2 regions of the Mesobacillus stamsii genome follow, and region 1 is predicted to be linked to the other one. Evidence: predicted binding sites of a transcription regulator. Region 1 holds the regulator's gene; the other holds the start of a gene.
The links. Region 1 encodes Rex, which represses fermentation and respiration genes when NADH is low (regulators of the CRP and FNR family bind a similar motif). Its sites were predicted from a motif close to TTGTGAAATATTTCACAA; they were not measured.
Positions count from the first base shown of each region.

Region 2: J2S25_RS19325 (formate/nitrite transporter family protein) is a predicted target of Rex. The motif match lies at 3,790-3,807, and genes of this name have one in related genera.

Region 1 covers NZ_JAUSUN010000025.1:3,826-9,121, forward strand. Annotated here, with positions in the region: gene J2S25_RS15990 (ABC-F family ATP-binding cassette domain-containing protein) at 1-1,465, opposite strand, end outside; gene moaC (cyclic pyranopterin monophosphate synthase MoaC) at 1,633-2,127, shown strand; gene J2S25_RS16000 (redox-sensing transcriptional repressor Rex) at 2,156-2,821, shown strand; gene J2S25_RS16005 (YdiK family protein) at 2,846-3,049, opposite strand; gene J2S25_RS16010 (CPBP family intramembrane glutamic endopeptidase) at 3,053-3,784, opposite strand; gene groES (co-chaperone GroES) at 4,125-4,409, shown strand; gene groL (chaperonin GroEL) at 4,517-5,296, shown strand, end outside.
Region 2 covers NZ_JAUSUN010000047.1:1,396-6,691, reverse strand. Annotated here, with positions in the region: gene clpC (ATP-dependent protease ATP-binding subunit ClpC) at 1-323, opposite strand, end outside; gene mcsB (protein-arginine kinase McsB) at 328-1,410, opposite strand; gene mcsA (protein-arginine kinase activator protein McsA) at 1,413-1,964, opposite strand; gene J2S25_RS19330 (CtsR family transcriptional regulator) at 1,990-2,451, opposite strand; gene J2S25_RS19325 (formate/nitrite transporter family protein) at 2,949-3,764, opposite strand; gene J2S25_RS19320 (Crp/Fnr family transcriptional regulator) at 4,054-4,767, opposite strand; gene J2S25_RS19315 (hypothetical protein) at 4,764-5,015, opposite strand; gene J2S25_RS19310 (P-type ATPase actuator domain-containing protein) at 5,019-5,285, opposite strand.

The sequences.
Region 1 (5,296 bases):
CATTCTCTAGAACTTCCTTGCTGTCCAGATCGAGATGGTTTGTTGGTTCATCTAGAATGAGAAAATTGGAATTTTGCAGCATCAGCTTGGCAAGTGCCAACCGTGCTTTTTCACCGCCGCTCAGGGTAGAAACGATTTTTAACACATCATCGCCTGAAAACAGGAAGTTGCCCAATACGGTGCGGATTTCCTTTTCGGATTTCAGCGGGTGCTCGTCCCATAGCTCGTTTAAAACCCGTTTATTCGAACTCAACTCTGCCTGTTCCTGGTCATAATAGCCGATCGAGACATGGGAGCCATATTGGATGCTGCCAGCGATCGATGGCAGGTTTTCAACAATGGTTTTCAGCAATGTCGACTTTCCAACACCATTAGGTCCGACCAGTGCCGTACTATCACCGCGAGAAAGATGGAAGGTAATATCCTTTGACACGGGCTGGTTGTGATAGCCAACTGAAAGGGCGTCCACTCTCAAGACATCATTTCCGCTCTGGCGCTCGATCTGGAAGCTGAAGGAAGCGGATTTTTCGTCAGCTAACGGCCTGTCCACTCGGTCTATCTTCTCTAACTGCTTCCGGCGACTTTGGGCGCGTTTTGTTGTCGAGGCCCTGGCAAGGTTCCGCTGGATAAAGTCCTGAAGCTTGGAGATTTCATCCTGCTGTTTTTCATAAAGCTTCAGGTCGCGTTCGTAATTTGCGGCTTTCTGATGCAAATACGAACTGTAATTTCCTGGGAATTTCGTCAGCTGATGGCGGGAGATTTCGTATACCTGGTTCACTACCTTATCGAGAAAATAACGATCATGAGAAACAATCAAAATGGCCCCATCATAGCCTTGAAGATACTGTTCAAGCCAAGAAAGTGTATCTATGTCAAGATGGTTTGTCGGCTCATCAAGGATCAAGATGTCAGGATGCGTTAATAACAGCTTAGCGAGTGCAAGCCTTGTTTTCTGTCCACCGCTTAAAGTGGAGATTTTTGTGGAATAATCAAAAGACTGAAAGTTCAGGCCGTGAAGGACCGAACGAATATCTGCTTCGTATTGATAACCGCCTTGCTCCTTGAACTGAACTTGACAAAGGTCATAATCTTTCAAAATTCTAGCATACTCTGCTTCATTGGAAAGGATTCCAGGATCAGACATGGTCTCCTCAAGCCGCCGCAGCTCTTTTTCCATGCTGCGCAATTCGTCAAAAACAGCGAGCATCTCTTCCCAGATGCTTTTCTCGGATTCCAGTCCGGTATTCTGGGCAAGATAGCCGATCGATGTGCCTTTCGGGCGGATGATGTCTCCACCGTCATGTGATTCATAGCCAGCAATGATTTTCAGCAGGGTTGATTTTCCAGCACCATTCCTGCCGACCAGGGCAACTCGATCATTAGTCTGTATTTCAAACTTAATATTCGCTAAAATAAGATCAGCCGCAAAATATTTTGAGAGCTGATTAACTTGTAATAAAATCATTTTTTTTTTCACCTCTAATGCCTTATGGATAGTGTAACCCAAACTAAAGGGCTCGGCAATATTTGCTTGTGAGGGGAGACATTCAGCCTTAACATGTAAGGATAGAAACAAAGTTCACACACAAGTTTGTGAAAATAGTGTATTATTTGGTTGAAAGGAGCTTGAGCATGGCAGAATTTACGCATTTTAATGATGAGGGAAGAGCGAAGATGGTCGATGTCAGTGAAAAACCAGAGACCGTCCGTACGGCAGTTGCCCATTCAAGCATTACCGTTAATGAAGATATATATGGCAGAATTACCGAAAATAAAATAAAAAAAGGCGACGTACTAGCGGTCGCTCAGGTTGCTGGCATCATGGCAGCCAAGAAGACTTCCGAGATTATTCCTATGTGCCATCCGATTCCCTTAACAGGCATAGACATTTCATTTGCTTGGGAGCAAAATGGGAGTGACTATACTCTCGCAATTGCTGCAGCAGTTAAAACGAAAGGAAACACAGGTGTAGAAATGGAAGCGTTAACAGCAGCATCTGCATGCGCGCTGACTGTTTATGATATGTGCAAGGCCGTAGACAAAGGCATGGTGATTGGCAAGACATATCTTTTAGAAAAAACCGGCGGGAAAAATGGTGATTTTAAGCGAGATGAGAAGATAAAATAGAAATACAAACAGGGTGGAGGATTTGAGAATGACCAACGATGGAATGAAGATTCCGCAAGCAACGGCAAAACGTTTGCCTCTCTATTACCGATTTTTATTGAACTTGCATTCTTCAGGCAAGCAAAGGGTTTCGTCTGCGGAACTGAGTGAGGCTGTCAAAGTAGATTCAGCGACGATCAGAAGGGACTTTTCCTATTTTGGGGCTTTGGGCAAAAAGGGTTACGGTTATAATGTAAACTATCTGCTGACTTTTTTTCGAAAGACGCTGGACCAGGATGAACTTACAAAGGTCGGTCTAATCGGTGTCGGAAATTTGGGCACCGCTTTTTTGAACTATAATTTTTCCAAAAACAATAATACGAAAATTAAAATTGCCTTTGACGTTGATCCGAATAAGGTGGGAACACAGATTGGCGATGTACCAGTCTATCACATGGATGATCTTGACAAGGTTCTTATAGAGGAAGGCATTCAGGTTGCAATTCTGACGGTGCCCTCCACCGTGGCACAGTCGATTACGGACAGATTGGTGCAGGCAAATGTAAAGGGAATTCTTAACTTTACACCGGCAAGGCTGAATGTACCGACTTCCATCAGAATCCATCATATTGATCTCGCAGTAGAATTGCAATCGTTGATTTATTTCTTGAAGCATTATCCAACCGACGCGGAAATAACGGAAGTGGAAGAATAAAAATAGCTCCTTCAGATGAAGGAGCTATTTTTTATTCTGGTTATTCTTCAGTTTGAAATGGAACAGGACCATTCTGATGCCGGACCCAAAGTCGAATGTTGCAAGGGCTACGAGCAAATAGCTGAAAAACCCCCAGCCTGTTTCGTTGACATTCTGGATCGCGAAATAGGTAAATAAGCTGCCTAACAAGATATAGACAACGCCTGAAAATATAGGCGATTGCTTCATGACTTAAAATCCCCCAATAAAGCTTTGAATTTTTTCTGCTTCTTTTATCATTCTCTCAATGTCTTCTCGAAATACCGATTGAAGCATAACAACCATTGTATTCATTGTAACATGGGCAATGATCGGCACAATGATCCGTTTTGTTTTCACATATAGAAAGGCAAAAGTGAATCCCATAGCTGAGTATAGGATCACATGTTCAGGCTCCATATGGGCCAACGCAAAAATAACGGAACTGATCAAGGCGGCAAAGAAAAAGTTCATTTTCTGGTGCAGTCTCCCAAAAATAATCTTTCGGAAGACGATTTCCTCTAGAATTGGACCAATAATCGAGCTGACAAGGATGACAACCGGGAATTGTGTAATCAGTTTGATGATTTGCTGAGTATTCTCTGAGCCCATTTCAATTCCCAGCATGCTTTCTATAGTACCTGCAATCGACTGGGCAAACAAGGCAAGAAATACCCCGCCGAATGCCCAGGCAGCCGAGCTTGCCGGTGAAGAAGCGTCGCGAAAATCAGTGTCCTTCGTTCTTTCCTTCCTTAAAATTAGAAGGATGATCAAGAGTGTCAGTGAAAAGCTGATCACTAGCCAGTATGGAATCGCGAGGGTTTGCATTTCCTCCAGACTTTTTCCCATGGCAGTTCCGATAAAGACAACAAACGGTACACCGACCAAGCTGGAAATCTGCATGACGATATAGGCAATAATGACGAACCAGTATTCCTTTTTCAAAATGAAAACTCCTTCTAGTAGGATCGGTTTATTTGAAGATGTGCAGCTATTATAGAAATGCTATCTATCCATTTTACTAGTAAGTGTTGGGAAAGTTCAAATATCAGGTTGTCTTCTAACTATTTTTAGCAAAATTCCAGGGAACAGGCGGTCATATAAGCGATCCCACATAAGAATAAGAAAGACGGTTTAGAAGCTGTTTAGAAAATTTTATAAAAAAATTATCCTTCCTGCTTGCAAAAAAAATCGAGATTCATTATTATATAAATTGTGTTAGCACTCTATAAAGGTGAGTGCTAATAAACAAGAATCTACATATAATTTGAGGAGGTTGTTTCACTTGATCAAGCCATTAGGAGATCGTATTATTATCGAGCTTGTTGAGTCTGAAGAAAAAACTGCAAGCGGTATCGTTTTACCCGACACAGCGAAAGAAAAACCTCAAGAAGGAAAAGTCGTAGCTGTTGGTACTGGCCGTGTACTTGAAAACGGAGAGCGCGTTGCTCTTGAAGTTGAAGTCGGAAACCGCATCATCTTCTCAAAATACGCAGGCACAGAAGTGAAGTATCAGGGAACTGAATACCTGATCCTACGTGAAAACGACATTTTAGCAGTAGTAGAATAGAATAGCGGAAGCGCCAACGTCTCGAGGGACTAGGCGCTAAAGCTAGACACAAACAAAAGTGTAGAGATTCATATAACAAATAAAAATCCTAAGGAGGTTTTTCTACCATGGCAAAAGAAATTAAATTCAGTGAAGAAGCTCGCCGCGCGATGCTTCGCGGCGTAGATTCTCTTGCAAATGCAGTAAAAGTAACTCTTGGACCAAAAGGACGTAACGTGGTACTTGAGAAGAAATTTGGTTCACCATTAATCACGAACGATGGTGTTACAATCGCAAAAGAAATCGAACTTGAAGATGCATTCGAAAACATGGGTGCTAAGCTGGTAGCTGAAGTAGCAAGCAAGACAAATGATGTTGCTGGTGACGGTACAACTACTGCAACCGTTCTTGCTCAGGCGATGATCCGCGAAGGTCTTAAGAACGTAACTGCCGGAGCGAACCCAATGGGTATCCGTAAAGGGATGGAAAAAGCTGTTATTAAAGCAGTTGAAGAGTTAAAGGCTATTTCTAAGCCAATCGAAGGGAAGGCTTCTATCGCTCAAGTTGCCGCAATCTCTGCTGATGACGTAGAAGTGGGCCAATTGATCGCTGAAGCAATGGAGCGTGTTGGCAACGATGGCGTAATCACAATCGAGGAATCTAAAGGCTTCACAACAGAATTGGATGTTGTGGAAGGTATGCAGTTCGACCGCGGATATGCATCACCTTATATGGTAACTGATTCTGACAAAATGGAAGCAGTTCTTGAAAACCCATATATCCTGATTACTGACAAGAAAATTGGCAGCATCCAGGAAATTCTTCCTGTTCTTGAGCAGGTTGTCCAACAAGGTAAGCCATTATTGCTTATTGCGGAAGATGTTGAAGGAGAAGCACTTGCAACATTG
Region 2 (5,296 bases), on a different contig from region 1:
ATATGCTCTGTGCCAACATAAGAATGCCCAAGCTTTCTCGCCTCGTCCATGGAAAGTTCAATCACCTTCTTGGCTCTAGGAGTATAGTGGATTGTCTGCGTCGTTTCCTGGCCACGGCCTATCAAGTTTTCAACTTCTGTCTGAATCTTCTCAGCGCCAAGGCCGAGACCGTAAAGAGCTTTTGCTGCTATGCCCTCCCCTTCCCGAACAAGACCAAGTAAGATGTGTTCTGTACCAATATTGTTATGTCCAAGGCGGATTGCCTCTTCCTGTGCCAGAGCCAATACCTTTTGTGCTCTCTCTGTAAATCGTCCAAACATCATAAGATCATCCTCCTAACTCGTCTTTTGTCTCCATTTTCAATCGTTCTCTTATTAAAGCAGCTCTGCGGATATCGCGTTCATTCGGTTTTAGCGGCCCTCCCGCATATGATTGCAAAAAGCCCGGCTGAGTCAAAATCATCAATTCATTCAAAATGGATTTCGATATATTTTTAATATACCCCATATCGATCCCAAGCCTTAAGTCAGACAGGCATCGAGCAGCTTCCTTTGTCTCAATGACTCTGCTGTAGGCAAGCGTTCCGTAAGAGCGAAACACCCTATCTTCTAATTGTATGTTCGAAGTTTGGGCTAATGCTTCCCGCGCCGACCTTTCCTGAGATATTATCTGCCTGACGACACTTTGCAAATCATCTACAATATCGACTTCTGATTTTCCAAGTGTGATTTGGTTCGATATTTGAAAAATATTTCCTAACGCTTCACTGCCCTCTCCGTAAATACCTCTTACCACCAAACCTAGCTGATTAATCGCCGGTACAATCCGATTCATTTGCTGCGTTAAAACGAGCCCTGGCAGGTGCATCATTACCGATGCTCTCAGGCCAGTTCCTGCATTCGTTGGACAGCTCGTCAAATAGCCGAATTTTTCATCAAACGCATAATTCACATACCCTTCCAGCCAATCATCGATTTCATTGGCGGCCTTTAAAGCTTCCGTCAGCTGGAAGCCTGGGAACAAACATTGAATTCGGATGTGATCCTCTTCATTAATCATGATGCTGATTTTTTCATTTCCCGATAGGAGCACTGCACCATGAACAGAATTTTCCGCTAGATTTGGGCTGATTAAATGCTTCTCAACTAAAACCCTTTTCTTCAAAGGTGGAATCTCAGCCATTTTAATCAGTTCAAGCTGTCCAAAGCCAGCGGCAGAAGTTTGGCTGGCACGTTCCATGATCGTGCCAATAACCGCCTCTGCCTCTCCATTAGTAAACAAGGTAGGAAAATTAAATTCATCAAGGTTTCGTGCAAAGCGAATGCGAGAGCTTAGAATAATATCGGAATCAGGACCATCATCGCTCATCCAGGAGCTAACAGCCTGATTAATGAATTTCTCTAATGACAATGCTACTCCCCTCCCTCTTGACTTGCAGATAATTTCCGTTCGAGTTCCCTGATCTGATCCCTCGTTCCGGCAGCTTGCTCAAATTCTTCCTCTGAAATTTGGTGCTTTAAAATTTGCTTTAAATGATCAAGTGTCTTCCTTAAATGAAGGTCACCGCCGATCCTTTTCGGTATTTTTCCATTATGCGTTTCATTTCCGCTCTGCAGCCTTCTGACAATGGGTGTCAATTGCTCTCGAAAAGCATCGTAACAAGTTGCACAGCCAAACCGGCCGATCTTCACAAACTGCGGAAAAGTCATCGAACACTGTGGACACTGAGATACTTGATCCATCTTAAACGTTTCCTTCTTTTGTTCAAAAGCAGGCTCCATATTCAATAAACCAGCCAGCAAGCTATTGATCGAAAAAGCCGGACCATTGTTCATCATGAACAACTCCCCTTTTTCCTGGGCGCACTGTTCACACAAATGAAGCTCCGATTTTTCTCCATTTGAGTAATTCGTAAAGTGCAGTGTAGCCGGCCTTTGATTGCACTCTTGGCAAATCAACGCCATCACCTCTTTGTTTGCTTTTTTATAATTATTTATATTTTATTGCCATTAGCATTGCCTTCAACATTCTCGCTCTCAGCTCATCCCGCTGCGGCAGCTCTATATACAGGACGGACCGATCGAGCACGCTCAGCATGATCTTTGCCTCACGGCCGGTGACCACATCTTCCTCCACAAGACGGAAGATAACATGCTCAGCGCTACTTTGCGAAATTCGTGACTGAATCAAAGACAGTAAATCATCAATCAAATGTGCATGATCATAAGCCTGGACTTTGATGATCCGGATGTAGCCACCGCCACCCCGTTTGCTCTCAACAAGATAGCCTCTTTCAATCGTGAACCTTGTATTGATAACATAATTGATCTGGGACGGCACGCACTGAAATTTATCGGCGATTTCATTTCGCTTGATTTCCACGATATCCTTATCGCTCATTTCTAAAACCTGTTTTAGGTAATGTTCGATGATGTCCGATATATTCCTCACTAAACCTCCCCCATTCTGACTTTGACTATATTTGACCTTAATTATATAAAAAAATTGTTTTCAATGCAATGAATGCATCCTGAATTATTTTCGTTAAAATAATGTATGCCTAAACATGAGGATGTGTTGGTTATTATACCCATTTTATAACATGTGGAAACTCGTATCGGGACACATTTAACAACACACCACACATTAGATCGAAAATGTGCTAAATCTACAGCAAATGGAAAAAGCCGTGAATCCCTTTCATGAATGGCAAACTGATTATGTATTTCGTGAAAAATGACAATCCAACAGAAGCCAGGTTCCGCTATTGAAAGACTGATTCATAAAAGGGCTGGCAAACTGAAGGGCAGAAGCGGAGAGTGAAAGACGCTTTTTTACCGGCATTCAAGAAAGGCTGTGGAAAAATATCTATGTTCTCTCTGGAATCATTGGCATGTGTTGAATGGAAGTGATTAATTCAGTCCAGATCAATCGTTAAAAATTCCGAATCATATTTTGGCTTTCTTTAGGGGTACAGGTTGAATGTTCGGTTTTCCTTCCTGCTTTTGATAGGCGAACCAGTAGGCCATCGCCACAAAGATCGTACCACCCACCGCATTTCCAAGGAACACCGGCACAAAATTATCGAGGTAATCGAGCCAGGTGAAATGGCCGGCAAATATTGCTGCTGGGATGACAAACATATTTGCAACCACGTGCTGAAAGCCAATGGCCACAAAGGCCATCGTGGGGAACCAGATAGCGAAAATCTTGCCAGCCATATCCTCTGCACCGTAGGAAAGCCAAACGGCTGCTGCGACAAGCCAATTACAGCCGATACCTGACAGAAATGCTTCAAGAAAGGTTGCATCTAACTTATGTTCGACGATGTGAACGGTTTTTTCAAGGAAGATTCCGGTTTCCGTAAGACCGGTCAAATGGCCAAACACATAGGCGATAAAAATCGCCCCGAAAAAATTGCTTACAGTGATCAGAGTCCAGTTTTTCAAAACCTTGCCGGCACTGATTTCGTGGGCAAACTTAGCAAGGGGCACCGTCATCATATTTCCCGTCAGCAGCTCTCCGCCAGCGAGCAGTGTCAGAATAAGACCGATGGGAAACACGGATGCGCCAATTAAGGTGCTGAGCCCTTCCAAAGGCCCGATTAGTGGGGCAGTAATCCTGATATATAGCAGATACCCCAATGCGATAAACGCTCCTGCTTCGAAACCGAGAATGTATGTTTGCAACAGAGGATATTTAGTTTTCTTTACACCGTTTCCAATGGTGATTTCCATTATTTTTTCAGGTTTGAAATAGGCCATGAGGAACTCCTTTTTGTTTCAGTGATTGTGAAGTTAATCACATAAATTTATACCTCCATTTTACCTTATTTTCGCTCGAAAACAGTGTGAACATTTTTGAACGATTAATAAAGCGGTTTCATTCAGGAATCACGCTAATTTATGATCTTGCTGGGATAATTTTGTTTGTGGCCGGTAAAGTTTGAAAATGTTAAGGCGTTCTCTGCTGAAAAACATTATTCAAGTAATAGTCAGCTGCAGTCAAAAGAGCCTTATCATTCGATAAGACTCTTATAACTATAATGTGGAGTTAAACCAGAAGCAATCCGTCTAAATCGAGGATTTCAAGCACGTGCTGTTTTTCCTTTTTTATAAAACCTTGTTCCTCAAAGCGGGTTAATGTCCGGCTGATGCTCTCCGGGGTTGTGCCTAAGTAGGATGCTAGATCTTTGTAGCTGACGGGAAGCTTTATCTCATTGGAAGCAGGGGTGATGTGCATACACTCAGCAAGGTATAAGGCAATTCTGGTTTCCACTTTCTCCGTTGCGTACCGGATGGTTTGTTTTTCGGATTTTTCAAGACGACTTGCAAATTCCGCTAAAATTTTTAAGGAAATGGAAGGGTATTTCAGTAAAAGCTCCTGTAAAATAGAGCGCTTGATCACACAAACTTGGGTATCAATTACCGTTTGGGCAAATCCTTTATGGATGGAATCTTGAAATAGAGCAAGTTCACCAGTGAAATCTCCGGGTTGTAAAACGCGTATGAGCAGTTCTTTGCCTGATTCTGATAAGTGGAAAATTTTAATTTTTCCTTCACTTACAATATATAGGGAGTCCACCTCATCGTCGGCTGTATAAATGAATTCGCCTTTGTTAAAGCGAACTGATTTAACGGTCTGCATAATTTCATTCAATTGGTCATTTTCAAGATGATTAAAAATAGGTACGAGTGAAACACATGCCTGATCATTTCCTCCTGAATGTTGGCAGCAGAAAGTACTCTGATGTTTCTTTTCGGTCATTGACATTGCTCCCTTTTCAGTGGCGCCGCTTGGATAAAAGCTGCTCTTTTCGATAAGCCACGAAACTTAAATTTCATTAATCGGATTCCATTTAGGATGACGAGCAAGACGCTCGCTTCATGGACAAACATGCCTAATGCGAGATGGACAGAACCCTTTAATACACCTAAGAGCAAAACGAGTACAATTCTAATGGCGAAATAGGTGTTTTGTAGCACAGTTGCCTTTTCCTTTGATGACTCTTCCATTTCTTAGTTTTCCGCTATCATTTCTATATATCCGTCATCTATAATTGTTCCGCTGAAAACTTGGGAATCGGTCTGTTTGAACTTCGGAACAGGTTCTCCTGTTACCGTTGATTCATTAATGGAAGCCTGGCCTGAGATGATTTTTCCGTCAACAGGAATCTTTCCTCCAGATCGAATGATGACCGTATCTCCCTTGGCAACCTCCTCTGCGGGAATGGTCACGGTAGTGGCATTGCGGATGACAACTGCTTCCTGTGGTGCCAAATCCATTAAGTCCTTTA